3 regions of the Paenibacillus sp. JT22N7 genome follow, and region 3 is predicted to be linked to each of the others. Evidence: riboswitches for the same ligand, from Rfam matches in the RefSeq annotation. Region 3 holds a riboswitch; each other region holds the start of a gene.
The links. Region 3 has a riboswitch for cobalamin ahead of cobJ (precorrin-3B C(17)-methyltransferase). Riboswitches for the same ligand answer to the same signal wherever they lie in the genome.
Positions count from the first base shown of each region.

Region 1: another riboswitch for cobalamin. It lies ahead of AC50Y5_RS15420 (ABC transporter substrate-binding protein); the one in region 3 lies ahead of cobJ (precorrin-3B C(17)-methyltransferase).
Region 2: another riboswitch for cobalamin. It lies ahead of metE (5-methyltetrahydropteroyltriglutamate--homocysteine S-methyltransferase); the one in region 3 lies ahead of cobJ (precorrin-3B C(17)-methyltransferase).

Region 1 is NZ_JBXENY010000005.1:193,488-203,419, reverse strand. Features, by position in the region: gene AC50Y5_RS15460 (non-ribosomal peptide synthetase/MFS transporter) at 1-837, shown strand, start outside; gene AC50Y5_RS15455 (hypothetical protein) at 827-1,693, shown strand; gene AC50Y5_RS15450 (GHMP family kinase ATP-binding protein) at 1,746-2,930, shown strand; gene AC50Y5_RS15445 (nucleotidyltransferase family protein) at 2,958-3,698, shown strand; gene AC50Y5_RS15440 (hypothetical protein) at 3,803-3,982, shown strand; gene AC50Y5_RS15435 (NADH:flavin oxidoreductase) at 3,987-5,090, opposite strand; gene AC50Y5_RS15430 (ArsR/SmtB family transcription factor) at 5,177-5,488, opposite strand; gene AC50Y5_RS15425 (NADH-dependent flavin oxidoreductase) at 5,670-6,788, opposite strand; cobalamin riboswitch at 6,918-7,115, shown strand; gene AC50Y5_RS15420 (ABC transporter substrate-binding protein) at 7,283-8,911, shown strand; gene nikB (nickel ABC transporter permease) at 8,913-9,854, shown strand; gene AC50Y5_RS15410 (ABC transporter permease) at 9,851-9,932, shown strand, end outside.
Region 2 is NZ_JBXENY010000001.1:165,619-175,550, forward strand. Features, by position in the region: gene AC50Y5_RS00740 (energy-coupling factor ABC transporter substrate-binding protein) at 1-153, shown strand, start outside; gene cbiQ (cobalt ECF transporter T component CbiQ) at 150-962, shown strand; gene AC50Y5_RS00750 (energy-coupling factor ABC transporter ATP-binding protein) at 949-1,818, shown strand; cobalamin riboswitch at 1,934-2,126, shown strand; gene metE (5-methyltetrahydropteroyltriglutamate--homocysteine S-methyltransferase) at 2,391-4,679, shown strand; gene AC50Y5_RS00760 (response regulator transcription factor) at 4,853-5,584, opposite strand; gene AC50Y5_RS00765 (ABC transporter ATP-binding protein) at 5,862-6,602, shown strand; gene AC50Y5_RS00770 (ABC transporter permease) at 6,595-7,341, shown strand; gene AC50Y5_RS00775 (AraC family transcriptional regulator) at 7,380-8,258, shown strand; gene AC50Y5_RS00780 (alpha-glucosidase/alpha-galactosidase) at 8,419-9,930, shown strand.
Region 3 is NZ_JBXENY010000009.1:70,089-80,020, reverse strand. Features, by position in the region: gene AC50Y5_RS22945 (MMPL family transporter) at 1-688, shown strand, start outside; gene AC50Y5_RS22940 (hypothetical protein) at 874-1,197, shown strand; gene AC50Y5_RS22935 (DUF6376 family protein) at 1,415-1,888, shown strand; gene AC50Y5_RS22930 (hypothetical protein) at 1,913-2,182, shown strand; cobalamin riboswitch at 2,319-2,468, shown strand; gene cobJ (precorrin-3B C(17)-methyltransferase) at 2,634-4,475, shown strand; gene AC50Y5_RS22920 (sirohydrochlorin chelatase) at 4,500-5,660, shown strand; gene cobK (precorrin-6A reductase) at 5,664-6,431, shown strand; gene AC50Y5_RS22910 (precorrin-8X methylmutase) at 6,472-7,122, shown strand; gene AC50Y5_RS22905 (cobalt-precorrin-5B (C(1))-methyltransferase) at 7,128-8,219, shown strand; gene cbiE (precorrin-6y C5,15-methyltransferase (decarboxylating) subunit CbiE) at 8,292-9,509, shown strand; gene cobI (precorrin-2 C(20)-methyltransferase) at 9,502-9,932, shown strand, end outside.

The DNA.
Region 1 (9,932 bases), on a different contig from region 3:
TCCTTATTCCGCAAAATTGAAGAGCCCTTTTGGGCCCAAATGGCCGGAGGCTGGAATTTTATAAGGAAGCGCAAAAGCTTCGTGGCGTTGATTTTGTTTTTTATGGTTTCCAATTTGATGCTGGGCATGGCCAACGTCCTCATAACTCCGCTCGTTTTAACCTTTGGATCAACTGTTGTACTCGGAATGGTGACCTCGGCCATCGGCATAGGGGGACTGGCAGGCGGAATCGCTATGGGTTTATGGGGCGGTACCCGCAGAAGGGCGGAGGGCATGATTGGTTTTAGCTTGCTAATCGGCCTTTCCTATATCGTGATGGGGCTAACGCCGATCGTTGGGCTGGTTATGGCAGGCGTATTCGCTTACGGTGTTTCGCTGTCGATGACAAATGCCCACTGGCAGACGCTGATCCAATCCAAGGTGCGGGCCGAGCTGCTGGCGAGGGTTTTTTCGATCAATCAGCTATTCGCTTTGCCTACCATTCCGCTGGGCTACTATATTGGCGGCCTGCTGTCGGACAACATTTTCAAGCCGCTGTTTGTCGATCATCCGGAGCTTGTGAAAAGCCTGGGCTGGCTCGTAGGCACGGGACCGACACGGGGAATCGGCCTGCTGTTTATTTTAATCGGCTTGTTTATGGCGGCATGGAGCTTCCTCGGACTAAGGTATAATCCGCTCCGGTATATGGACGATATTTTACCCGATGCCATTCCGGGGCCGCTGTTTATAAGGGATAAGGATCGCATACAGCAGGAGGAAGATCGGGAACTGGAGCGGATAAATAAACAGCTGGCGAGTAAGAAAGTTTTTAGCAGGGGGAAGAGCTATGATATTTAATGTAATGACCGTATTGAACAGTGATTATTTTGACTTTGGAAAGCTGTTTGTTAATTCCTTTTATGACAATGTCGATTTAAGCCGGATTCATAAGCTGTACGTTTACGATACGGGACTATCCGAGGACGATAAAAAATATTTGTCTGTTTTTCCGCAGATGGAAATTGTATCAACCGAGCTGAACACGAAGCATGTGCTGCTTCACGATGAGGACTGGCGCAAAAATGTATACTCCAAAACCGCTTTTCTGCTGCAGGTCATTGAAAAGGATTCGCTGCCAACCGTCATGATCGATTCCGATTGCCTGTTCCTTGCCGATTTCACCCACTTAATACCGGAAGACGTTGATTTTGTCGCCTGCCGCCGCGAAGAGCAGGAAGCCTTTTGTGAATATATCGCCTCCTTCTTTGTGATCAATTCCATCGCCAAGGCTCCTGCGTTCATACGGGAATGGCGGGAGGAAATGTATTACGGGACGGAAAACCATAAGGAAAGCCCAGCATTGTCGCGCTTGATCAATAAGGGCGGCTATCAGGTCTATGCAATCAAGGAAGATTTGGTATCCTACACCGGTACTGAATTGACGGCGGATGTAACCATTGCCCATATGAAGTCGACAAGAGGGCTGCGGACGGTCGAGCAGAGAGTTAGCCAGTCCCATTTGAAAGCGTATAAGGAAAAGTATTTGACGAAAATTCCTATAGCTGCTGTTGGGGAAGCGTTCGAAGCGATGTTTCGGGAGACGGCTGCGGAGGCGGCGCCCGAGCAAGGTGCCGGGAAGGAGCGCGCCTCTGCTTTGGACAATATTTCGCCAGAGAAAAGAGCGCTGCTGCTAAAACGGTTGAAGAAGGGCTGATTGCCTATATTTACGATATACGTTGCCTTCACAAAAAGAGGGAGTGTAGGAAATGGACCATTTGGAACAACGGTTAAAGCTCAAATATCCTCATCTTAAAAATCAGGTAAAAACGATTAAATCGCCGCTTCGCTTTTGTCCCTTCGGGGCTCATGTCGATCATCAAGCCGGGCTGGTAGCCGGGATGACGCTGGATATTTCGGTGGATATGGTTTATGTTCAGAATGAAGAAGAATATATAAGAGTGCAAAGCTTGGATTTCCCCGACGAGGAATATTTTCATCTGGATCAGGTTCCGGCGATGGTGCCGGGATTTTGGGGCAATTATTTAAGGGGGGCCGTCCTGGCTTTAAGAAAGCAAAATATTTTAAAGTACGGCATTTGCGCATTAGTTAGAGGCAAGCATCCGATTGGCGGCTTGAGCTCGTCAGCAGCGGTAACTACCGCCTATTTGCTGGCCCTTTGCGACGTGAACGGGATCAAAATTCCTTCGCTTGAGCTCATTAACTACAGCCACTGGGTGGAGAATCATTTTATTGGGCTGAACAATGGCATACTGGACCAGTCGATCAATATTTTAAGCCGTGAAGGCTATTTGACCGTGATGGATACCAAAACCAAAAGCTATGAGTTAATCGAAAGGCCGCAAGCGATGCCGGAATTTGAAGTTGTTATTGTTTATTCCGGTGTGAGCAAGGCCTTAATCGGGACCGACTATAACAACCGTGTAGATGAATGCAAAGTGGCCGCATGGCTCCTGCACGAGATGGCCGGCTTGCCGATGAAAAACCTGAAAGGAACCCAGCTCCGAGATATTGAGCATGAGGTTTACCAGGAGCATAAGTCAGGCTTGCAAGGCAGATTTCAAAAGCGGGCAGAGCATTTTTTCACCGAGAATGAACGTGTGAGGCAAGGCGCCGAGGCGTGGAAACAGGGGGACCTGCAAAAATTCGGCAGCCTGATGCTTGAATCGGGGGAAAGCTCCATTCATAATTATGATTGCGGCTGTCCAGAGCTGATCAGCATTTTCCGTATCCTTAAGCATACAGAAGGCGTATATGGAGCCAGATTCAGCGGAGCGGGCTATAGAGGCTGCTGTATTGGGCTCGTAGATCCCGCTTATAAGGAGCAGATCAAAGCCGCCATTGATGCACAATATCCAAAGCAGCATCCAGCGTATAAGGATTTGTATCAGGTTAGCTTCAGCAAAACCGATGATGGCGCGCGAATTATATAACTGGGGTTAGAAGCGAGGGAAATACGAATGAAGGCCATTATTTTAGCAGCGGGTTACGCAACTCGCCTTTATCCTTTGACCAAGGACTTTCCAAAGCCTCTTCTGGAGGTTGGAGGGAAAGCAATCATGGATCATATTATGGAGAAGATTGAAAGGGTTAGCTTAATTGACGAGATTTTTATTGTGACTAACCATCGTTTTTATGGGCATTTTGTTAATTGGGCGAGCCAATCAGACTATTCTAAGCCGATTAAAGTCATCGACGATCTGACGACAAGCAATGAGGACCGCTTAGGGGCTATTGCCGACTTGCAGTTTGTTCTGGAACAGGAAAAGCTGGACGATGATGTTCTAGTCATGGCTGGCGACAATTTGTTCGACTTTGAACTAACCGAAATGGTTCATTTCTATCAAAGCTCGGGGACAGATACGATTGCAGCCCATGAGATGGATGACATCGATTTTCTGAGGCGCACAGGTGTCATACAAATCGATGGCAATGGAAAAGTCATTGCTTTTGAGGAAAAGCCTGAACAGCCCAAATCCAATTTGGCATGTCCGCCGTTTTATATTTACGGGCAGTCAACACTGCCTTTAATCAAGCAGTATTTGGTAGAGGGCAACAACGCTGATGCACCGGGCAATTTTGTGCCTTGGCTGATTCGGCATAAAGAGGTTCATGCCTACAAGTTTGAAGGGCAGCGCTTTGATATCGGGACATTGGAGAGCTATCAAGAGGCTAGAGCGTTATTCGCGAGGCAGAATTAGTAGATAAAATAGCTAGGGTGTGTATGCAAGCCTAAGTCGCCCTGCTACTCCTTATTTGGAGGACTGAGGTTCCGCTATTCTGGCTGTTGAGCCGATTCCAGGCTATGAGCGGACAGGAAATCCGTTATAACCCTCATTATCCCGTCAAAACAGCTATTGGTGGCACATTAGCGGCTCCTGAGTCCGCCAAGTCTATCTTTGTGGAGGTAGAAACATTAAAATCCCCAGCTCCTCCAATCCGTGAAAAAGGAGGAGCTGGGGATTTATTAGGTTATGAGCAATAGGTTCTTAATGCAGCGTCTGCAAAGCAGCCGGCGTAAACGGAATTAATTCATCTTGCCGTCCGTCGCGGACTTTATCTGACCAGGCAGGATCGACGAGCAGGGCACGGCCGACAGCTACGAGATCAAATTCGCCTGCATCCAGGCGTGAGGCCAAATCATCCACATTGGCGTTTTCTGCGCCTTTGCCTTCGGTGAAGAGGCTCATGAAGTCGCCGTCCAAACCTACGGAGCCAACAGTAATCGTTGGTTTGCCGGTAAGCTTTTTCGTCCAGCCTGCAAAGTTTAGGTCCGAGCCTGCAAATTCCGGCTCCCAGAAGCGGCGGGTTGAGCAGTGGAAAATATCTACGCCAGCTTCAACAAGCGGAGCAAGAAATTGTCCCAATTCCTCAGGAGTGCTCGCAAGCTTCGCTGTATACTCGGACGATTTCCACTGTGACAGACGGATAATAATCGGGAAATCAGGCCCTACAGCTTGGCGGCAAGCTTCAATGATCTCAACCGCAAAACGTGTTCTGGACAGCATATCGCCACCATAACGATCCGTCCGTTTATTCGTTTTCTCCCAGAAAAATTGGTCGATCAAATAGCCATGTGCGCCATGCAGCTCAATGCCGTCAAAGCCAATCCGTTTTGCATCAGCAGCTGCTTGCGCGTAAGCTGCAACAAGGCCTTTTATTTCGGCTTCAGTCAAAGGCTCATTAACAACCTCGCCCTCGGCGGTAACACCTGAAGGACCAATCGGCAGTGCTTCCGGGTTCGGATGGGAGCCGACCTTGCGCGTTGTGCCAACATGCCAAATTTGCGGAACGATTTTGCCGCCAGCTTGGTGAACGGCTTCAACGACTTTTGCCCAGCCATTTAAAGCAGCTTCTCCATGAAAGTTAGGAATGTTTGGATTATCAGTGGCAGCCGGATGGTTAATCAGCGTACCCTCTGTCACAATTAAGCCAACGCCGTTTTCGGCGCGGCGTCTATAGTAGGCAACTACATCTTCGCCCGGAACGCCATTTGGAGAAAAACCGCGGGTCATTGGTGCCATTACAATACGGTTAGGCAGTGTAAGTGGACCTGCTGAGAAAGGCTTGAACAACGATTGAATTGAGCTCATGAATAAAATACCTCCTAATTGAATGAAAAATCTATAATTCTATAAAAATAGATATAAAAGCATGAAATGAGCAGGAGTAAGCAAGGTTATAGCTCATCCTGAATCATTTCTTTGAAAAACTGAATGTTAGCTTCATTACGCCTGTAATAGGTGTGCTGCCCGATCCGTTTCGACTCCAGTAAGCCTGCTTTATGCATTTTCACTAAATAGCTGGATATAACGGATTGCGCAAGTCCTGTTTTTTCTGCAAAAGAACCGACACATACGCCTCCAGCAAACTGACACGCATCGGTTAGATGGCATTGAGGCCCAAAATGCTCCTCAGGCGTTTTCAGCCATTTTAAAATATGGTACCGTTTCTCGTTAGACACAGCTTTAAGTATTGACAAAGTATCCATGAGGCTTAGTATATCTATTTTTATAGAAATGTCAAATTGTTATTTTATAAAATATAGGAACGGGTATCGTAACGCGATCCGTTCTCTATATTTCTCGGACTGAAACGCGCCGCGCCGCCGAAGGACGGCGACAGCCGTTTCACCTTGTGACTATTTGTGAGCGAATGGTTGGATTTTGCGCTTATTCCGTTATCGGGAACCAGCCTGGCGCATGCGTAATCGCTCCCCATAAGCCATTCGGGATGACGAGGCGCTCCTGATCTTGCTTGGATAGCGTAGTCACAATATCCTGCTCGTTGCCTTGCTTGATTTTCTCCGTCCAATCCGGGTCCATAATGAGCTCGCGGCCAAGGGCGATAAACGGCACGCCGGAGTTTTTCGCCTCAAGCGCTTCTTCTGCGGTTGTGATGCTGCCGACACCGATGAACGGAATGTGCTCGCTGTATTTTTCGACGAACCATGCCATGCGGCTTTGCGAATCCTGCTCGCCTCTGCGCGGCTTCGACCAGAAATCTTGAAGCGACACATGCAAATAATCCAGCTTCATCTCGATTAGAGCGTTAACCAGATGGTACGAATGCTCCATCGTTAATCCTTCTTCTTCCGGCTCCTCCGGCGAGAAGCGATAGCCTACAAGAAACGGCTGCGGCGCCATAGCGGCTGCCTTCTTAACAGCTTCAACGACGTAGAGCGGGAACGCCATACGTTTATGAACAGAGCCGCCCCAGTCGTCGGTACGCACATTGGAAGCCGGGGAGTAAAATTGCTGCAGCAGGTAGCCATTGGCACCGTGAATTTCAACGCCGTCAAAACCAGCCTCAATCGCGCGGCGTGTCGCTTCGCCAAAGTCGGCGATAATCGACTTGATTTCCTCCTCGTTCAGCTCGCGTGGCACAATTCCGCCCTCCTGCTGGGCAATGCTGCTGGCACTCACCAAATCATCATTTGGCACTAGGCCAGGGAAGCATGATCTTCCGCCATGGAAAATTTGCAAAATCGCTTTCGCACCTTGGCTTTTAATAGCATCGGCCAGACGCTTGAGGCTTGGAATCATTGCGTCCGTATCCGCGCCAAATTCGCCGGGGAAGCCTTTGCCGTTGCGGCTCACGTAGACGCACGCTGTAACGACGATGCCGGGCCCAGCACTGCGGCGGCTGTAGTAGGCAAGCTCTTCATCAGGCACGGTGCCGTCCGGATTGGACGAGCAGGTTGTCATGGGCGCCATGACAATTCGATTATGTACAGACATGCCGCTCGCGAAAGTGAATGGTTCAAATAAAGGCTGAAATTGTGGTTTCATCAGTAGTTCCCTCCAGTTACGAAATGCTATGTGCTTTATTTTATATCAGATAATTACGAAAGGAAAGTGGAGTGGAAAGGTTGCTTAAATGAAAGGGCTGGTATATAATCAACCAGATTTGCAAACAACTGAAAAATTGTGGGAATAAGGTGCAACAGCTGCGGCTGGAGCTTAAAAGGGAAGTTCGGTGCAAAACCGACGCGGTCCCGCCACTGTTACGGATTAGCTGAAGCTACAAGGCCACTGATCTCGCTTAGCGGGATTGGGAAGGCAGCTTCCAGTACAATTTCCGGTAGCCAGGAGACCTGCCTGTTCTGACAACACTGCTGTAACCTACGGAGGATAGGGAAGTGTTAGCGCGCATGCTTATTTGCTATGATGGAAAATAACAATAACAGGCAGCTCTATCTTTCCTATGACTGGAGGTAGATCTGTCTTTTTTTGCGGATTTTTGCAGGAAGATGATTTTGCTAGAGGGAGAGGAAATAGAGAAGATGAAACGTACACAAATGGCAAAAAACAAAAAAACAATAGGTGTTTTATTTAGCCTATGCTTGCTGCTGGCTCTAATGGGGTGCAGTGGCGTTAACGGTTCCAATGAATCAGGCAGCAATAATGAGCTGTCGCAGCAGTCTGCTGCTCCGTCCGCCTCTACAGCAGCTGCTTCTGAAGAAATCGTGCTGGCTGCGCCGCGGGATTTAGCACCGGGACCGCAGGATGCTTATTACACGAGCACCATTCTGTATGTATGGGAGCCGTTGATTTCCGCTTCCGAGGATGGAAAGCCTGCTCCAAAGCTGGCGGAAGCGTGGGAAATGTCTGCTGATGCCAAGGAATGGACCTTCATGCTGCGCAAAGGCGTCACCTTCCATGATGGCGCGCCATTCAACGCGGACGCGGTACTTGCAAATTTTGCCCGTTACAAGCAAGTGAGCCCGAAAAGCTCGCCATTCTATACGCTCGACATCAACAATTCATACCCAAGCCTTCAGGAAGTCGTGAAGGTTGATGATAGCACGATTAAGCTTGTTTTCGACAATCCGCAGCCGACGCTGCTGTATTCGATGATCAACTTTTCAAGCCCGATGTACAGCCCGAATAATTTTGACGAAAGTGGCGACTTTAACGGCCTGCCGCAAGGGACAGGCCCTTTCAAGCTTGTGCAGCATGAGAAGGATCAATTTTCACTGCTAGAGGCTTACGACGGTTATTATGGCGAAAAAGCAAAAGCCCAAAAAATCCGCGTCCGCGTCATACCGGACCCTGATACAAGGCTTGCTGCCTTGAAATCTGGCGAGATTTTGGGCGTCATGGATTTGGGCGCTATTCCTCCTGCCCTTGCCGAGGAGCTGCTGAAGGATGAACGCTTTGCTGTATCGACGGCAAAATCGACGATTTCCCATTACCTGCATCCGAACGGTGCCAAAGCGCCATTCAATGATGTGAAAATGCGTCAGGCGCTGAGCCTGATGATTGACCGCGAGCAGCTGGTGAAGGAGCTGTATTTGGGCTATCCGACCGCTACGGCGAACATTTTGAATGCGACATCGCCGTTTTATAAGGACATTCCTGTCGTCCATGATTCAGAAAAGGCAATCGCCCTGGCGCATGAGGTGCTTGGGGACAGCAGGCAGGCGGTTACGCTAATTGTGCCTACCTATGGACTCGATCGTTATCCGTATAAAGCGCAAGCCGAGCTGCTTCAGGCTGTGCTTCAAGAGCTGCAGCTGGACGTGACGATTCAAATATTGGATGGTGCGGCATACAAGGAAGCACAGGCACAAGGAAACTTCGATCTGGCACTGGCCATTCAGGGGCTGCCGAATGGCGATCCTTATTCGATTTTGAACAATTATATGGCGAGCGAAGGCTCAAGCAATATCAGTTATACGCTTGGTTACAGCAATGCCCATGTGGATGAGCTGTTGAAGCAGGTGAAGACGACGCTGGATATGGATGACCGCGCTGCGATTTATAACGAGCTGCAGGATATTGCAGCCGAGGAATTGCCGACGATTCCGCTGTTTAATGATGCGAGCTTAATTGCGTACAGCAAAGAAATTACCGGATACGGTGCACTTGTGTATGGTACAACGCTGCCGCAGCTGGAGCGGGTGCAATAAGATGGCCTATTTCATTCGGAGGTTGGCGGCGGCGGTTCCCGTTCTGATTGGCATTACGTTTATAGCCTTTGCCTTAAGCGTCGCTTCTCCGGGTGATCCGGCTGTCGAACTGCTGAGCATGAACGGCTTCAGCCAGCCGACCGAAGAGCAAATTGCTTTGAAAAGAGAAGAGATGGGGCTGAATGATCCGCTGCTCATTCAGTATGGCCATTGGTTATCAAAGGCGCTGCAAGGTGATCTTGGCACGTCTTATATGACGAAGGAATCGGTTAGCGGCGAGCTGCTGCGCCGCCTGCCAGCAACATTAAGCCTATCTTTGCTAGCTGTCCTGTTCGCCGTCCTGCTTGGAGTGCCATCCGGCATGCTCATGGCGATCCGGCGCAATCGGCTGTTCGATCATATCGGCAGGGCGCTTGCGCTGATTTTGGTTTCCATTCCTGGATTTTGGCTGGCGATCATGCTCATTGCCTTATGGTCGGAGAAGCTGCAGCTGCTCCCGACTAGCGGCTACGGCACCTGGAAGCATTTGCTTATGCCAGCGGCGGTGCTTGCTTCCGGTACAGGCGCCATATTGATGCGGCTGACACGTGCGGCGCTGCTGGAGGAGCTGAATAAAGATTATATGCTGACAGCCCGAGCGAAGGGGCTGCGTGAGAGCTTTATTGTGCTTCGGCATGCGCTGCGCAATGCTTGTATTCCGTTGCTCACGGTTATCGGCAGTTATTTTGGAGCGATTGTTGGCGGCTCCGTCATCGTGGAAGTTATATTTGCGGTACCGGGCATCGGGCGCTTTGCGATGGACGGCATTTTTCGCAGAGATTATCCGGTCATTCAGGGCTATGTCGTATTTACCGGTCTCATCTACGTGCTGTTTAATTTGGCGACAGATTTATGTTACGGGCTCGCTCATCCGCAAATCAGGCTGGGAGGGAAGCTGCGATGAAGATGTCCTACGGGGTGGCCGCGGGCGTGCTTGCCTTCGTACTGCTTGCCAGCTTGCTGGCACCGCTGCTTGCTCCTT
Region 2 (9,932 bases), on a different contig from region 3:
CCCCATTATGAGCCTTGGGCGTCTCCGCTGACTGAGGTGCCGGGAGAAACGGAAAGCATGCTGTTCGCGCTGCAAGCTGCGATTGGCGCTGGCGTAATCGGCTATGTGATTGGCCTTTTTAAAGGGAAGTCGGGGAAATCAAAGCAGCAATGATGAAATGGATTGATACGATTTCTTATTCCAATAAGCTGCGGGATTTACCCGCCATTTGGAAATGCGGGCTTGCAGCCCTTCTGCTGCTGCTTGCCTATATCGCTCATCCGCTCGTACAGCTTGTCATTTTCGGATGGCTTGCACTGTGGACGGTCGGCTATGCGAAAGTGCCCGCTAAGCTTTATGCGGCGCTGCTTTTCTCCTCTTGCCTGCTGTTCATTCTCAGCTTGCCCGCGCTGCTCATTGAATTCAGCAATAGCAGCAGCGAAGCGGGAAGCTTAGCGGCAGCGAAAGCAGGCTGGATGCTCGTTTCATGGGAGCCGCTTAGCCTGTATGTGCCAGAGGCATCGTTAGGGCTGGCCGGACATATTTTTACGCGTATTCTTGCTTGCCTGGCATGTATGTTTTTTATCACCTTGACGACCCCCTTCCCGGATCTGCTGCAAGTGCTGAAGCGGTTGAAAATGCCGCAAATTGTACTGGAGCTCATGATTATTATGTATCGCTTCATCTTTCTGCTGCTGGATACGGCGGGGGCTATGCTGGTCGCGCAGCGTGCACGCGGCGGTCAACACGGTTTTAAAGGCAAATTGCAGGGTACGGCGGCGATTGCTGTGCGGCTCTTCGTCAAAACGATGCATCGATACAAGGGGCTCTCGAATGGGCTTATGGCAAGAGGATTTACGAATGAAATCCGTCTTGCGCCTAGTGTAAAGCGGACGGTTCGCCTCCGATATTGGGCGGAAGCGGGGCTCGGCTTAACGATTTTGCTGGCAGCAGAGCTATGGCTTCGGTATGGAGGTGAATAAGCTGGCGGATAACGATCGGGCATCAACCATTATGGAAATGAACCAAGTGAGCTATGCTTATCCCGGAACGGACAAGACCGCTTTAAACGGGCTAGAGCTGCGTATTCCGGCGAACAAGAAGATAGCGCTGTGCGGGCATAATGGCTCGGGCAAGTCGACGCTCTTCTTGCAGCTTATTGGCATTAATCGTCCGGAATCCGGTTTTGTCAGCTGGCGCGGCGAGCCGCTTTCTTACAAGCCCAGAGAGCTTGCCAGCTTGAGACGGCGCGTCGGCCTTGTTTTTCAGGACCCGGAGCATCAGCTCATTTTGAATACCGCTTATGAGGATATTTCCTATGGGCTGCGCAATGCGGGGCTTCAAGAAGTGGAAATTGACAGACGTACGGCGCGCATCGTTCAGCAGCTGAACTTGCAGGAACTGGCGCATAAGCCGCTGCATCATCTCAGCCTTGGGCAAAAGAAGCGAGTCGCTCTTGCCGGCGTACTGGCCCTGGAGCCGGAGTTAGTGCTGCTTGATGAGCCGGCTGCTTATCTCGATCCGATATCGGAGCAGCGGCTGATGGCTGAGCTGGACCGCATTCATGCCAGCGGCATAACGCCGGTTATGGCGACGCATGACATGAATATGGCCTATGCTTGGGCGGATTGGATTTTCATCATGAATGAGGGCCGCTGTATATTGGAGGGTACGCCGGAGACGGTATTTCGCGAAGGCGAGCGTCTCAGAAGCCTTGGACTCACGCTGCCAATGGTGCTGGAAGCTTGGGAGGCACTGCCGCCTGAGCTGCGAGGAGAACAGCAGGCGCCGCGTACGCTCGCGCAATTTAAAGCGGCTGTAAAATCTTTTGTTGTATAAAAACGCAAAAATTCGTATATTTATACATGTTGCTTGAAATATAGGAAAGGATATGATTTTTCCATCCTATCTCTATATTTCTCCGTTTCACCTTGTATAAATAAAGATCGACCAACTAAATAGCGAGGAATAGGGTGCTCTTGCGTAACGTCTTGAGCTTAAAAGGGAAGTCCGGTGCAATACCGGCGCGGTCCCGCCACTGTAACAGCGGAGTTTTGCGCAATAAAGCCACTGGCATGATGCCGGGAAGGCGAGCGCAGCGATGATGATGCTGGAGCCAGGAGACCTGCCTTATTCTATACACTGCAGTACCTACGGGAGATAGGGAGGTGTTAAAGATGGCAGCCATCGTTTGTTGAAACGAGGGGCGTCTTTACCCACATTTCTGTACAGGGTAGGACGTCCCTTTTTGCAGTTTCTGGCTGGCAGCAAATTGGATGTATAGGGAAAGGCCGCCGCGAAGAAATTCGCTCGCACTGCCATAAGTATATATCTGAGTTTGTTGATGAAATAACAAAGGATTATAACATCCATCCACAAGGATGAATAATGAAAAACAGGAGGCAATAACAATGAGTCAAGTAAAAAGCAGCAGTTTGGGATATCCGCGTATCGGTGAAAACAGAGAATGGAAAAAAGCTCTGGAGGCATTCTGGAGCGGCAAGCTTGCGGAAGCGGCTTTCTTGAAGCAGCTGGAGACGATTCGTCTAAACCATCTCCAATTGCAAAAACAGGCCGGCATTGATCTCATTCCGGTAAATGATTTTTCGTATTATGACCATATCCTTGATACAGCTGCGATGTTTGGCGTCGTGCCTGAGCGCTTTGGCTATACAGGCAGCCCCGTATCGGTAATGACCTATTATGCAATGGCGCGAGGCAACAAAACCGCTTCGGCATCCGAGATGACGAAATGGTTCAATACGAACTATCACTACATCGTTCCTGAGCTGAAAGGCATTACGCCGGCGCTGACCGAGAACCGTCCGTTGATCGCTTACCGCGAAGCAAAGGAAAAGCTGGGCATCGAAGGCAAACCAGTCATTGTTGGACCTTATACATTCCTCAAGCTGTCTAAAGGCTATGCCGCTTCTGAGCTTGCTACAGTTGCTGCTCAGTATGTTCCGCTGTATGCACAGGTGCTGCGCGAGTTGGAGCAAGAAGGCGTACAATGGGTGCAAATGGATGAGCCTTCGCTTGTAACAGACGTTTCCGAAGCAGATTTGGCGCTTGTGCAAAGCATTTATGCCCAGCTTCATGAAGCGGCACCTAAGCTCAATTTGCTGCTGCAAACGTATTTTGAATCGGTTCAGCATTATGCTGCAATTGCGGCTTTGCCTGTACAGGGCTTAGGTCTGGACTTCACAGCTGGCGCTGAAAAGAACCTGCAGCAGCTGGAGTCAATCGGCTTCCCGCAGGACAAAGTGCTGGGTGCAGGCGTTATTGACGGCCGCAACATTTGGCGGGCGGATCTTCAGGAGCGCAAAGCGCTGCTTGCCCGTATTGCTAAAGTCGTGCCAAACGACCGACTGATTGTAAGCTCCTCTTGCAGCCTGCTGCATGTACCTGTGTCAGCGGCTCTTGAAACGGCACTGCCGGCAGAGCTTGCAGGCGCACTGGCGTATGCCAATGAGAAGCTGGAGGAAATTGCCGTTCTGGCAACTGCGCTGAATGAAGGAGAAGCAGCGGTAAAAGAGGCGTTTGATCGCAATGCAGCAGCTTTGGCTGCACTTGCCGCATCGCCGTCCCGTGGCCGTGCGAGCGTCCATGCCGCTGTAGCGAGCATTGATGCGCAGCCATCGGAGCGCAAAGCGGTATTTGCAGAGCGCCAAGTGAGCCAGAAGGAACGCTGGCAGCTGCCATTCCTGCCGACAACGACAATCGGCAGCTTCCCACAAACGGCGGAAGTTCGCCAAGCGAGACGGCAATGGCGTCGTGGTGATTTGGGCGAGGAGCAATACCGCGTATTCATTAAGGAGCAAATTCAGCATTGGATCAAGCTGCAGGAAGAGATCGGCCTTGATGTTCTCGTTCATGGAGAGTTTGAGCGTACGGATATGGTTGAGTTTTTCGGAGAGAAGCTGGAAGGCTTTGCTTTCACGAAAAATGGCTGGGTGCAATCCTATGGCTCGCGCTGCGTAAAACCGCCAGTCATTTACGGCGATGTGCAGTTCAGCAAGCCGATGACTGTCGAAGAAACCGTTTATGCGCAGTCGCTGACTTCTAAACCGGTGAAAGGCATGCTGACGGGCCCGATTACGATTTTGAACTGGTCGTTCGTTCGCAGCGACTTGACTCGTGAGCAGGTTGCTTACCAAATCGCGCTTGCCTTGGCAGAAGAAGTGAAGGCGCTGGAGGAAGCGGGCATTGAAATGATTCAGGTGGATGAGCCTGCCCTTCGTGAAGGCTTGCCGCTAAAACGTGAAGATTGGGAGCACTATTTGAACTGGGCTGTGCTTGCCTTCCGCTTGTCCACTTCTGACGTTAAGGATACGACGCAAATTCACACGCATATGTGCTATTGCGAGTTCCATGACATCATTGATTCCATTCGCGCGCTGGATGCCGACGTTATTTCCATCGAAACGTCCCGCAGCCATGGCGAGCTGATTCACAGCTTCGAGGAGCACACGTATGAGCTGGGTATTGGCCTTGGCGTATACGATATTCACAGCCCTCGCGTGCCGGAGGTAGAGGAAATGACATCGATGATCAAACGCGCTCTGAACGTGCTTGAGCCAGAATTGTTCTGGATTAACCCGGACTGCGGACTTAAAACACGTGGTGTAGATGAGACTGTGGCATCGCTGCGCAACATGATCCAAGCGACTGAGCAAGTACGGGAGCAGTTGGCTAAGTAATTGTAATAAGCATGGTTATTAAAAAAGCTCCGCTTGCGCTGATTGGCGCAAGCGGAGCTTTTGCTTTACTTGGAAGCGGGGAGGGTCAAAGCCGGGGAGCGGCGTGCCACAACAGGCAGGCAAAAGCATGCCATTAGGAGGGGATGTTTTGCCTGCCTGCTTCAGCCGCCCGCTTAAATGGTCTCTGCCGCAGGATTCATCAGGCAATAGCCAATGCCCCATACCGTCTGAATCAAGGAGGCAGATTCGGGGTGGACGCGGTTCAGCTTCTCTCTGATCCGCTTCACATGCGTATCGATCGTCCGGTAATCGCCGAGCGATTGATAGCCCCAAATTCGCCGCATTAAATCCTCGCGGGAAATGGGCTGATTGATGTTGGCTGCCATAAAGCGCAGCAGCTCATATTCGCGGAACGTCAGCTTCACCTTGCTGTTTCCGGCAATGACTTGCCGCGAATCATAATCGAAGACGAGTCCTGGCAGCGTGAGATCGGGCGTCTGCTTGCGCTGCAAGGCGCGATAAGCAAACTCCGAGGTGCGGCGGATGATCGCCTTAATGCGGTACATCAACTCGCGCGGGCTGAATGGCTTAACGACATAATCGTCGGAGCCGGCTTGGAAGCCGTCGAGCCGGTCATCCTCTTCGCCACAGGCGGAAAGCATAATGACGGGCGTCGATTTTTTCTTCTTAAGCTCGCGGCAAAATTCAAGCCCGTCCATTCCCGGCAAATTACGATCGAGTAAAATCATCGAATAATTGTATTGCATCGCCTTGAACAAGCCGTTGATGCCGTCCGAAGCTTCTTCGACGATCCAGCCTTCTTTTTTCAAAAATAACTTGAGCAGCTTGCGGATATGCTCCTCATCATCAACAATCAAAATGCTATATGGTTGCTGAAATGCCATGGCTCAACACCTCATCTTTATCTTTTAATTCATTACTGATAACAATTATCATTATCATTACATGCGATCCCCATTGTTGTCAATAATAAAACCACTGTTTCTTGTCACAATACCCGAAGGATAGTCGCGAAAAAGACACAATTGCCTATGAGAGCGGATACAGCGGAGCTGCTGTTCCCAACTGCTGTCAGGCTGTCCTCTTTCGAGCAGGCGGGGAGCAGAGTATAATGGTGGAATGCAGGTTACGGATGAAGGAGAGAGACAGGTGGCCCCGTTATTGACATTGAATAACGTATCAAAATATAGAAAAAATCCCGAATGGCTTTTTGAAGGGATTACAGCGCAGGTGCAGGCTGGGGAGCGTATTGCGCTGCTAGGCACATCCGGTCAGGGCAAAAGCACGCTGCTGCGCATCGTATCGCTGCTAGGTGAGCTGGATGCGGGAGAGCTTATGCTCCAAGGACGGACAAGCATCGAGTGGAGACCCGAGGAGTGGCGGCGCAGCGTGTGTTACGTGGCACAGACGCCGATTATGCTGCCGGGATCGGTCGAGCACAACTTGCGCGCGGTCAGCGAGCTGCAAGGGAAGCCCTTCGAGGAAGAGCTGGCAAGGCGCTGCATGGAGGGCGTTGGCCTTGGGCATATCGAATGGAGCAAGGAGGCGGAAAGCTTATCCGGCGGCGAGAAGCAGCGTACGGCGCTCGCGCGGGCCTTATTGCTCCGTTCGCCGCTGCTGCTGCTTGATGAGACGACGTCATCGCTTGATCCGAAAAGCAAGCGGCAGGTGGAGCTGTTTCTAAGCGAATGGTGCTCAGAGGAAGGCACGGCGTTCATCTGGATTACCCATGATCTGGAGCAGGCGCGGCAAGTAAGCGAGCGTATCTGGTTAATGGCGGAGGGCAGGCTGCTGGAGCAAAGCGCTACGGAAGCTTTTTTCACCAATCCCGGGTCGGAGCAGGCGCGCAGCTTTTTAGACAGTCAGCATGCGCCAGAGCAGAGGGATGACCAGCATGAATAATATTGCGCTCGCCTGCACGCTAGTATTCGTCGCCATAACGACATTTATCTCGATGAAGCAGAAGCTTGGCTTAGAGAAGGAAATCATTACTGGCACGATCCGCTCCGCTGTACAGCTGCTGTTTATCGGTTTTTTGCTTCATTTTATTTTTGAAGCGAATCATCCGATTTTTATTGTGCTCATTATTATTTCAATGATTACGGTGGCGTCGTGGAATGCCGGCTCCCGCGCATTGCCGGTTAAGGGCATTCGGCTGCGCATTGCGCTGGCATTGGCAGGCACGGAGATGGTAACGCTCGCACTCCTGCTCTCGCTCCGCATTATTGAGGCTGAGCCACGGTTTATTATTCCGGTCAGCGGGATGATTATCGGCAGCTCCATGATTGTATGCGGCCTCTATTTGAACCATATGAAACGCGAGCTTGAAGCGTCGCGGGGCGAGATTGAGACGCTGCTGGCGCTTGGAGCGACGACGAAGCAGGCGATTCGCCAAGCGGTGCGCCGGGCCGTGCGCTCCAGTCTCATTCCGACGCTGGACGGTATGAAGACGGTCGGCCTCGTGCAGCTGCCAGGCATGATGACAGGGATGATCGTCGCCGGGGCAGACCCGATTGAGGCGGTGCGTTATCAAATTTTAATCGTCTTTGCGATGTCGGCTTCATCGTCGCTGACGTCTATTGTGCTCAGCATGTTGACGATGCGGCTGTGGTTCGCTAAAGATAACGGCAGGCTGCTGTAGCAGCTTGGAAGGCGTTCAATTAGAGGAGGGACGATGAAGTGGAAAGACGAGGCATTTTTCAGGGGCAATTGATGCAGGCCGAGCAGTATCCGCGAGTGGTAGCCTATTATTTTAAGGAGTGGAATGGCTTCGAAATGGCTTATCATCAGCATAGCGCAGTGGAAATTATGTATGTGATATCGGGCGATTGTACGGTAGAGCTGCTCAATAAATCCATTCCGATGGAAAAAGGGCATTTCATCGTCATCGACTCGATGGTCGCCCACCGTCTTCACGTCGCTCAGGGCACGGCATGCCGGATGCTCAATGTTGAATTTATTTTTAGCCATACCGGTGTGGGGCTACCTTCCCTTAAGCGGCTGGCGGAGACTGACCGTGCGCTCGCGGAGCTGTTCGCAGTGAAGCATGATTATTTGCTGCTTTACGATCCGAGCAATGTGTATCAAATGCTGAAGGCACTCGTGCTGGAGCTGGACGGCAAGCGGCGCGCGGAGCAGCTTCTCACAGCGCTTCAGCTGACGCAGCTGCTCGTGCAGATCGGCAGGCTGGCACAGGAAACCTCAAGCCAGTCGCATGATGCGGCGGAGTTTTATGTGGGAGAGAGCATCGCCTATATTCAGCAAAATTATGACCGCGACATTCAGGTCAAGGATATTGCGGCGGCTGTAAGGCTGCATCCGGGGTATTTTCACCGCATATTTAAAGCGGGAACGGGCTGCTCGGTTATGGATTATGTGATGCGTTTTCGGATGGAGAAGGGGAGGATGCTGCTGGAGCAGACCGATATTCCGGTCAGCGATATTTGCCATTATGTCGGCGTCAACAGCAGCCAATATTTCAGTACCCTTTTCAAAAAATATACGAATGAGACGCCGCTCGCTTATCGCCGCGCTGTGCGCAAGGAAGTGGAGCGCTGAGATGGCGTACTTATCTAGTCGATCATTCATCTTATATAGTTAGGATTTTATACAAGAAAGCAAAATAGAAGTTACAATTGTGCAAACGCCTCCACGTTGCTGGTGCTACAATTAGCGTATTGTTCACTACTATATTGCAAGCCATTGGAGGCGTTAATCAATGTCATTTAAAGTTGCGTTTATTGGAGCAGGAAGTATTGGTTTTACTAGGGGATTGCTGCGTGATTTGCTGACCGTTCCAGAGTTCAACAACATCAAAGTTGCGTTTCAGGATATTAATCCGCAAAATCTCGATATGGTTACCCAGCTTTGCCAACGGGATATTCATGAAAATGGCCTTGCGATTGAAATCGAGCCTACGACCGATCGCCGGGAAGCATTGAAGGATGCACGTTACATTTTTGTAACGATTCGTGTCGGTGGCCTGGAAGCTTTTCAGACCGATGTCGACATCCCGCTCAAATACGGCATTGACCAATGCGTGGGCGATACCATTTGTGCAGGCGGCATCATGTATGGACAGCGGGGCATTGCCGAAATGATGAATATTTGCAAAGATATTCGCGAGGTGGCGGAGCCGAACTGCTTGCTGATGAACTATGCTAACCCAATGGCGATGCTTACATGGGCATGCAATAAATATGGCGGCGTACGGACGATTGGCCTGTGCCATGGCGTTCAAGGCGGACATGCGCAAATTGCCGAAGTATTGGGCCTGCCGCGTGAAGAAGTAGACATTATTTGTGCAGGAATCAACCATCAGACGTGGTATGTGCAAATTAAACATAATGGCGAGGATATGACAGGCAAGCTGCTGGAGGCATTTGAACAGCATCCGGAATTCAGCAAAACAGAGAAGGTCCGTATCGATATGCTGCGCCGCTTCGGCTATTACAGCACAGAATCAAACGGCCATTTGAGCGAATATGTGCCTTGGTACCGCAAACGTCCGGAGGAAATTCGCGACTGGATCGACCTTGGAACGTGGATTAACGGAGAAACGGGCGGCTACTTGCGCGTATGTACGGAAGGGCGCAACTGGTTTGAGACGGACTTCCCGAACTGGATGAAGGAAGAACCGAAAGCGTACACCAAGGAGCATCGCGGCCAGGAGCATGGCTCGTATATTATCGAGGGGCTGGAGACGGGACGGGTGTACCGAGGCCACTTCAACGTCGTCAACAATGGCGTTATTTCCAATTTGCCGGATGATGCCATTATCGAAGCGCCGGGCTACGCGGATCGCAACGGCATCAGCATGCCGCATGTTGGCGATTTGCCGCTCGGCTGCGCGGCTGTTTGCAATGTCAGCATTTCCGTTCAGCGTCTGGCCGTAGAAGCGGCCATTCAGGGCGATGACAAGCTGCTGCGCCAAGCGATGATGATGGACCCGCTGGTCGGAGCGGTGTGCAATCCAAATGAGATTTGGCAAATGGTCGATGAAATGCTTGTTGCCCAGGAGCCATGGCTTCCGCAATATGGAGAGGCGATTGCTGCCGCAAAAAAACGTCTGGAAAATGGCCTTGCCATTCCGGTACGCAGCTATGAAGGTGCCGCTCGTCTGAAAACAAAATCGGTCGAAGAAATGCAGAGCAACCGCGAGGAAGCGAGCCGCAATGCGGGCGAGTCGGATAAGGCGATCGATCGCCCAGCCGCCGCAGCCACTGAATAGTA
Region 3 (9,932 bases):
GCTGCTTCGCGGAGCGGCGGAGGAAGCATTGGATAAAGTAGGAGTTTCGGATGCGGAGTCTAAAGTGTGGGTAGGCGGACAGACAGCAACGCAGCATGACTCCCAGCTGTTGACCGATCGGGACAATAAAGTTATTATCCCACTCGTTATTGGGATGATTTTAGTGCTGCTGATTGTCTATTTGCGCTCCATCGTTGCAGCCCTTTATTTAATCGCCACCGTGTTATTGTCATTTGGCTCTGCTTTAGGCCTCGGCTGGATTGTATTGCATTATGGGATGGGGGCAGAAGCGATTCAAGGAGCGATTCCGCTGTACGCCTTCGTGTTCCTCATTGCTCTTGGCGAGGACTATAACATTTTTATGATCTCGAGCATTTGGAAGAAAAAAGCGAAAATGCCGCTCAAGCAAGCCATTCGTGAAGGTGTCGCAGAGACTGGCGGCGTCATTACGTCCGCAGGGTTGATCCTTGCTGCTACGTTCGCAGTGCTAGCGACGCTGCCTATTCAAGTATTGGTGCAGTTCGGCGTAATTACAGCGATTGGTGTGCTGATGGATACGTTCATCGTGAGACCGTTCCTCGTGCCGGCCATTACAACGCTGCTTGGCAATAGAGCCTTCTGGCCGGCTAGGGCAGAGCTAGTGGGAGAAGAACAAAGCAAGTCTGGCAAGCATAGGCAAATCGTTTAAATCGCATTATTATTTGCAGCAGCAAAGCGCCTTTCTGTCTGGTCGGCATGACCAGGAGGGAAAGGCGCTTTTTATTTTGCTGCTAATATATGTACAGGTGTGAAAATTCCATAGGCCAAGCTTCCGTTCTGGGCGCACAGGAATAAAATGAGGGGAAACGAAAAGCGCAAAGGAGGTTCGCCAAAATGAGAAAGAGGTTCCTTCGTCTAATATTTATCGTAGTCCTGTTTATTGGAATAAGCCTCTGGAGTTCCGCATCGCTATCCGTGTCCGCAGCAGATGTCTGTACTCCTGCAAATAATGAGCAGCAGACGAATGCTGCCGCCTCATCGCCAACCGACTCCCCCTGTAATGAACATGCGGGTCATGAGGCTCCAGATCCGGCTGCAACCGCTCCCGGGGATCAGTTGACCGATGAGCAGGCCGGGTGGCTGCTTACAGGTGTCATTGCTTTATTTCTCATTATCGTCGTCATATGGCGCCAGCATGCTTTCAAGTCGAAGCGTTAGCTGCCAAAGGAGTGGCGCAGCTTAATGATAGGGCTGCATCGTTATGCCGCAGACGCGAACAATAGCCAGCGTGCATTTTAGCTATCTGCGGCCTCATGTTTTATTTTTCTATTAAATGATGGACAAGCTTAATGATAAGACGAAATGCAACCGTTTGGACGCATCTGCCGTATAAGTAGTGCTCTGTGTAAGACAGGCGGAAAGGAAGAGATTAAACATGGCCATTCGTTCAGGAAAAAGCATACTTTTAATCATTGGAATGTTATTATTAGGAGGATGCTCGTTATTTGAGGAAGCCAAGCAGACGGTCAATTCCGTATCAAACTCGGCCGAATATGTGACGGGAGCAGCAACGTACATGCAGACGCTGACAAATTTCAGCGAGCAGGCGACGCAGCTTGCGGAGCAAGCCGTAAACGATGCGAGTGCACGCGCTGATTATAAAGAACAGCTGGTAGCTGTGCAGGAGTCCATCAAGCAGTTTGGCGAGCTGCACGCGCCGGATTTTGCCAAGGACGTCCATCAGTCCGTGGTCGATTATAATTTGAAGCTGCAGGAAAGCATTGATGCGGTGCTGAAGCAGATCGAAGACGGCAAAGCATTGATTGACGCAACGGAAATTCCAAATACGATTAACAAAATCAACGAGCTGTTAAATCAAGTGAATCAACTTCAGCAGCTGGTATCGTAACGGTAAAGAGAGGAAGAGTGGAAGATGAAAGTAAATATTTTGCATGCTAGCATGACGAACTCCAAGGAATCCGGTTTCGTAGGCAAGGTTCATTTTGAAGTAGAGGGCCAGACGAACCAATACGAAATTACCCTTCATAGCCGCAAGGCGACAGAGTGGGGCTACGGTTTGTTTTTTCTGAATGAATCGGGCAAGGAAGAAGATCTTTTGGCGGTTGAGGATGAGCTGGAAGAGGACGATGAACTGTTTGATTCCCTCGTGAATGCAGCTTGGGAAACGCTTGAGAAGAAATAAATAGCTCCGGTAAAAAATAGAGCTGGTGTCAGCCTGGACATGCTGTCCGTGCTTGCGCCGGCTCTATTTGCGCCAAGGCTGATGGCATAAACGCACTTGTCGATCATACAATCTAATGTTATCATTAAGATTACAATTTAATAGGAAGGGAATAAGTGTCAGCAGGCGCCAAAGCGCCCAAGTTGACTTAATAGGGAAGTCGGTGAGAGACCGGCGCGGACCCGCCACTGTATGAAGCGTCCTAACGCTTCAAAGCCAGGAGACCTGCTTATTTCAACGACACTGTAAACCTACGTGGATATTAGGAAGGTGTTAGAGATTGGATGGCCCTTCGCTGTCTGCGTTTAACAAGGACATTGGTCTTTTCAAGCATTTCTAACACATATCGTTAGAGGTGCTTTTTTTGTTGGATAGAAATTGTAAATTGCTACATAGAAGGAGTTGGGCATCAATGAGTGAAGCAGGCGTCGGCAAGCTGTTAATTATCGGATTCGGCCCAGGGAGCTTCGAGCATATTACGAAACGCGCCCGTGAAGCGATTCAGGAGAGCGATATTGTCATCGGCTACAACACGTATGTCGACTTGATTCGGGAGCTAATCAGCGATCAGGCGATTGTGCGTACGGGGATGACAGAGGAGGTCAGCCGGGCGCAGGAAGCGGTGCGCCAAGCGGAGAACGGCAAGAAGGTAGCCGTTATATCAAGCGGCGATGCGGGCGTATACGGCATGGCAGGACTCGTGTATGAGGTGCTGATTGAGAAAGGCTGGAAGCGTAATGGCGGGGTAGAGGTTGAAGTGATTCCCGGCATTTCTGCCATTAACTCGACAGCATCCCTGCTTGGCGCGCCGATAATGCATGATGCTTGCACGATCAGCCTGAGCGATCATTTGACGCCTTGGGAGCTGATTGCGCGCAGGGTAGAAGCGGCCGGACAAGCGGATTTCGTCATTGCGCTTTATAACCCGCGCAGCGGCAGAAGAACGCGGCAAATCGTGGAGACTCAGCGGATTTTGCTCAAATACCGCTCGCCAGATACGCCGGTAGGCATTGTGAAAAGCGCGTACCGCGACCGTGAAGACATTGTCGTGACGACGCTTGCCCGTATGCTTGACCATGATATCGGCATGCTGACAACAGTCGTCATCGGCAACTCGACGACCGTCAATTATGACGGGCTAATGATTACGCCGCGCGGCTATCAGCGCAAATATACGCTTGGCGAAGGCGCGCAGCCTTTGAAGCCCCACCAGCGTCTGCAAGAGAAGAATGAGCCGTGGGCGCTTCATACGGCAGGAATGCCTGAGCTTCCAGCGGACGGGGGCTATCGTGCGGATGAATATGACGCGACGGACCAGCTGCTCGAGCGGGAGGAGCCGCAGGCGGTTGCGCCAGATGAACCGAGAAATGATAATGGACAGGGCGGCGGAGTGGCGGTTGCAGTAGCCCCCCCGGTTGCGCCCGTGAAGCCGGCCCCAGCCCCAATAAATACAGCCGTTTCAATGAGGGCAGAGGCTGCCCCGGCACCTGCAGTATCGCCTCTGCATTTGGCGATGGAAGCGGTTCTCCTGAATGATCGCAGCAAGGGGATCGAGCCTAGTGCGGCGTTTGGCGCAGTATCGAGCCCTATGCCTGTGTTTGCGCAGCAATCGGTACTTGAGTTTGCCGTAAGCCCAGGTGTCGCGACAAAAAACTTCACGCCCCAGCAGCTCGTAGCATTGGCGCAGGCTGTTGGCGAGAAGGGTTCGATTGAATATACGCCGCATCATCATTTGCTGGTGCGGATTCCAACATCGGACCCGGACAGTGTGACGGCGAAGCTGCGCGCGGATGGGCTCAGCCTAGCTCCAATCGGTGATGTACTGCAATTGAAGGCTTGCGATTTTTGCAATCTGGAGAAGGCGGAATCGGTGCCTTATGCCGATGAGCTGCAAGACAAGATCGGCGGCATGGCAATGCCGAAGGAGCTGCGTGTCGGGTTCAATGGCTGCGGCATGGCATGTTATGGCGCAGTTAACGAGGATATCGGCATCGTGTATCGCCGTGGCAAATTCGATTTGTTCCTCGGCGGCAAAACCGTCGGCCGCAACGCGCATGCCGCGCAGCCGGTTGCCGAAGGCATTGCCGTCGACGAAATCGTGCCACTGATTGAACGCATTATTGCGCTTTATAAATCGGAAGGCCATCCGAATGAGCGCTTTCATAAATTTTTCAAACGAATGGGTCAAATAGAAGGCTATCGCTATCAGGAGCTGCCTGTTTTTCATATCGAAGACGCATTGTGCGGAGACTAGCGACAGCAAGGGAGATGAAGGAAGATGGATGCGGTTTTGTTTGTAGGGCACGGAAGCCGGGATGAGAGAGGCAATGAAGAGGTACGCGAGTTTGTCGCCTCTGTAGCTTCAACACTGAAAGCAGATTTGGTAGAGCTGTGCTTTCTGGAGTTTGTCACGCCGACGATGAAGCAGGGCTTTGATATTTGCGTATCAAAAGGGGCGACCCGGATCGCCGTCATTCCGATTACGTTATTTTCGGCAGGGCATGCAAAGCTGCATATGCCAGCAGCAATTGATGAGGCAAAGCTGCGTTACCCAGCTGTAAATATTATTTATGGACGGCCAATTGGCGTCCACGATCAGGTGCTGGAAATTTTGACCTCCCGCCTTGGCGAAGCGGTTGCCGCAGAGGAAAGCGAGCTTGCGGATACGGCCATTTTGATCGTCGGCCGGGGCAGCAGCGATGCGGATGCGAACAGTGAGCTATTCAAAATTTCCCGCTTGTTCTGGGAGCGTCTAAAAGTGAAATGGGTCGAAACCGCCTTTATTGGCGTTACGGCACCTTTGATGGATGAAGGAGTAGAGCGCTGCCTCAAGCTGGGCGCGCGCAAAGTCATTATACTGCCTTATTTCCTGTTTACCGGTGTCTTAATTAAACGGATGGAAGCGGCGATGGAGCAATATACGGCTGCATATCCGGATACGGAATTTGTGCTTGCAGAATATTTCGGCTTCCACCCGCTGCTTAAAGAGATTTTGAAAGACCGCGCAGCAGAAGCGCTGCAGGACGAAGTGAAGATGAACTGCGATATGTGCCAGTTCCGCCTGCAAGCGATGAAAGATCATGACCATCACCACCACCATGATCACGATCACGACCATCACGACCACCACCATGATCATCATGATCACGACCATGGTCATGAACACCATGCACACGACCACGGCCATGACCATCGTCACGATCATGATCACCATGCGCATGATCACGGCCATGACCATCGTCACGATCATGATCACCATGCGCATGATCACGAGCATCATGAGGGCCATACGCACGAGCATAATCATGACCAACATGACCATGATCACCACGAGCACGAGCATCTTGAAATCGGTGAGCTTGCTGCCGATGATGCCAAGGAAGATTCGCAGAAGAAAAATGATCCGTCCAAGGCGGCTACGCTTGTCGGGGAGGGTTAAGCGATGATTTTTATGCTATGTGGAACAAGCGATGCGAGGGAGCTCGCCGTGCAAATTAAGGCGCAGGGCTATAGCGTGCTGACTTCGGTTGTGACCGACAGTGCGGCAAGCAGCTTGAAGGAAGCCGGACTTGACGTGCGAGTAGGTCGGCTGACCGCAGACGAGATGGCCGCTTACCTGAAGGAAAATCAGGTACAGGCTGTCGTTGATGCCAGCCATCCTTTTGCCGAGGAGGCGCATCGCAATGCGATGGCGGCGGCCGAGCAAGCATCGGTGCCATATATTCGCTATGAGCGCGAGAGCCTGACCTTTGATGGACAGCCGCTGATTCAGTATGCGGATGATTATGCCGAAGCAGCCGAAATGGCGGCTGCCAAGGGCGGCGTCGTGATGCTGACGACAGGCAGCAAAACGCTCCAGGTTTTTACCGAGCGTCTGCTAGGCTTGCCTGACGTTACGCTAATCGCCCGTATGCTGCCGCGCCTTGACAATATGGAGAAATGCGAAGCGCTGGGACTGCCGCAAAAGCATATCGTTGCGATGCAGGGTCCATTTTCCAAAGCGCTCAACCGCGCTCTTTATGAGCAATTCGGCGTGACGCTGATGATTACGAAGGAGAGCGGCAAAGTTGGCTCTGTGGACGAGAAGCTGGAAGCTGCGCTTGAAATGGGTATTGAGACGATTATTATTGGGCGCCCTAAGCTTGCCTATGGGCATGTTTTTTCGCGCTTTGACGAAATAAGTGATACATTAAAGGAAATGTTGAAATAAATAAACGTTAGATCAAGATTGAAGGAGCTGAGCGAAAAACATGGATTTTATGACGGATTTTAAACCGCTTACTGTACAGCCGCAGGAAATTGAAGCACGCAGCTTTGAAATGATTACCGAGGAGCTTGGGGAGCACCCGTTCACGGATGAGCAATATGCCGTTGTCCAGCGCGTTATTCATGCTTCGGCAGACTTTGAGCTGGGGCGCAGCATGATGTTCCATAAGGATGCGGTTCAGGCGGGCATTAAAGCGATCCTTGCGGGCAAGCCTGTCGTTGCCGATGTGCAGATGGTTCAGGTTGGCATCAGCAAGCCGCGCATTGAGAAGTTTGGCGGCGACGTGCGCGTATACATATCGGATGCAGATGTAATGGAGGAGGCGAAGCGCCTCAATACGACGCGGGCGATTATTTCCATTCGCAAGGCGATTCGTGAAGCGGACGGCGGTATTTATGCGATTGGAAACGCACCTACGGCGCTGCTGGAGCTAATTAGACTGGTGAAAAATGGCGAAGCCAAGCCTGGCCTTATCGTTGGCGTGCCTGTCGGCTTCGTATCGGCAGCAGAATCGAAGGAGGAGCTTGCCAAGCTGGACATTCCGTTCATTACGAATCTCGGACGAAAGGGCGGGAGCCCGGTTGCCGTGGCTGCGGTTAACGCGATTTCCCTGCTGGCAGAGCGCCAAGTGTAAAAAGCGTGGACAAGAAAGAGGATAAGCCGCTTCGCCATGGCTATACGACAGGCTCGTGTGCGACTGCCGCGACGAAAGCGGCGCTGACAGCGCTGATTTTGCGCGAGCAGCAGACCGAGTCGGAAATTGTGCTGCCGATTGGCGAGCGGGTCACTTTTACCATTGTAAGCTGTGAGCTGACCGGAGATTCCGCAATAGCAGAAGTTATTAAGGATGGCGGCGATGATCCGGATGCTACGCATGGCGCGAGCATTTTTTCGGAGGTCAAATGGCATGACGGCGAAGGTGTTTTGCTAGATGGCGGCATTGGGGTTGGACGGGTAACGAAGCCTGGCCTGCCCGTGCCGGTTGGCGAAGCCGCCATTAATCCGGTGCCGCGCCGCATGATTCATGAAGCGGTGGAAGAGGTGCTGCGCTGCTTCGAGCTGGAGGGGCGGGGCGTAAGCGTCGTCATTTCTGTGCCGGAAGGCGAGCGGATCGCGCTCAAAACGTTAAATGGGCGCCTCGGCATTTTAGGCGGAATTTCCATACTCGGGACGAGAGGCACCGTTGTGCCATTCTCGACCTCAGCATATAAAGCGAGCGTCGCGCAAGCGATTAATGTCGCAGCCGTCAGCGGCTGCGACCATCTTGTTTTATCGACAGGTGGCCGAACGGAAAAGTTTGGGATGGAGCTGTATCCCGATTTGCCGGAGGAGGCTTTTATCGAGATGGGCGATTTTATCGGCTTTTCGCTGAAAATGGCCCGAAACAAGCATATTCGCAAAGTAACGCTAGTCGGCATGATGGGCAAGTTTTCGAAGGTGGCACAGGGCGTCATGATGGTGCATTCCAAAAGCGCGCCTGTCGACTTTGGCTTTCTCGCTGAAATAGCAGAATATGCAGCTGTTCCCGAAGGCCTTTTGGAAGAAATTCGCGGCGCGAACACCGCCTCACAGGTTGGAGATATGATGCAGGAGCGCGGCATCGATGCTTTTTTCGAACGGATGAGCGAGCTGTGCTGCTATCACAGCAAGAAGGAAGCTGGCGGGCAGCTTATCGTCGAGACGGTCATTATATCGATGAAAGCCCAGCTGTTAGGAAGAGCTGAACAATAGCGTTTTTAAGCTGCATTTAAGCTGCACGGCAGCAAAGGATCGGGGGAGATAGGCTTGGGGAACAAAATCAAAATGATCGGCATTGGCGATGACGGAGCGTCAGGCTTGCCGTCGCTTTATGAAGGCTGGATTCAAGAGAGTGAAGTACTAGTTGGCGGCGAGCGCCATTTAGCCTTTTTTCCACAATATGCGGGCGAGAAAATGGTCATTAAAGGCGGCCTGGCTGACCTGGCAAAGCAGCTGCAGGCGGAGAGCAGACGGACGGTCATTCTCGCTTCCGGCGATCCGTTGTTTTATGGCATTGGCGGTTATTTGGCCGGCAAGGTGGAGCTGGACATTTATCCGGCGCACAGCTCGGTGCAGCTTGCATTTGCGCGAATGGGCGAAAGCTGGCATGATGCGCTGCTGACAAGCGTTCACGGCAAGAGCATCAAGGGGCTGGCGCAGCGTATCGACGGCAAAGCGAAGATTGCGCTGCTGACCGACGATAAGAACAACCCCAGCGTTATTGCCCGCTACTTGCTCGACTTTGGCATGACTGAATATAAAGCTTTTTTGGCTGAAAATTTAGGTGGAGCGGATGAGCGCACGGGGTGGTATGAGCTGGGCGAGCTTGCGGAGGCGGAATTTTCTCCGCTGAATGTATTGATTTTGAAGCGTGTAGGGCCGAGCCCTTCGTGGCCGCTAGGTATTGCTGATAGCGAATTTGCCCAGCGGAAGCCGGACAAAGGGCTAATTACCAAACGTGAAATCCGCGTGCTTAGCCTTGCGGCTATGCAGCTCAGGGAGACGAGCACGGTTTGGGATATTGGCACGTGCACAGGCTCCATGGCGATTGAGGCTGCACGGATTGCCCGCCAAGGCGATGTATATGCCATTGAGAAGAACGAAGGCGATCTTGCCAATTGTGTGGAGAATGCCCGGAAATTCAGAACCGACCTGACGACGCGGCTGGGACGCGCGCCTGTTGGTCTGGACACATTCGCTGATCCCGATGCTGTATTTATCGGCGGCAGCGGCGGCGAGCTGCGCGAGCTGCTGCATATTTGCTGCACGCGGCTCAAGGAAGGCGGACGCATCGTCGTGAATGCGGCAACGATTGAGACGATGGGCAAAGCGATGAGCGCTTTTGAGGATGAAGGCTTTAAAACCGATATTACGCTGGCGCAGCTGTCGCGCAGCAAACCGATACTCGATTTGACGCGTTTTGATGCGCTTAATCCGATTTTTCTAATTACGGCTTGGAAGCAGCCAGAGACACTCACCGAGGAGGAAAGCAGCAATGACTAAGCTCGGCAAATTATATGGAATTGGAATTGGACCAGGGGACCCGGAGCTGATTACGGTTAAAGCTTTTCGGCTTATGAAGGAATGCCCGGTTATCGCGTACCCGCGTAAAAAGATGGGCGCCAAAAGCTACGCGCTGACGATAGCTGAACTGTATGTAAATGCAGCGGAGAAGGAAATGCTCGGACTGACCTTTCCGATGACGAAGGATCGCGAATCGCTGGAGCGCCAGTGGGAGAAGACGGTGCAGCAGGTATGGCAGCCGATTAGCGAAGGCCGCGATGTGGCGTTCGTTACGGAAGGTGATCCGATGATCTACAGCACCTATATCCACCTGATGCGGCTTATGCGCGAGCGCCACCCAGAAGTGGAAATGCAGGCGATTCCCGGCATTTCTTCGTTTAATGCGTCGGCTTCCCGCCTTGG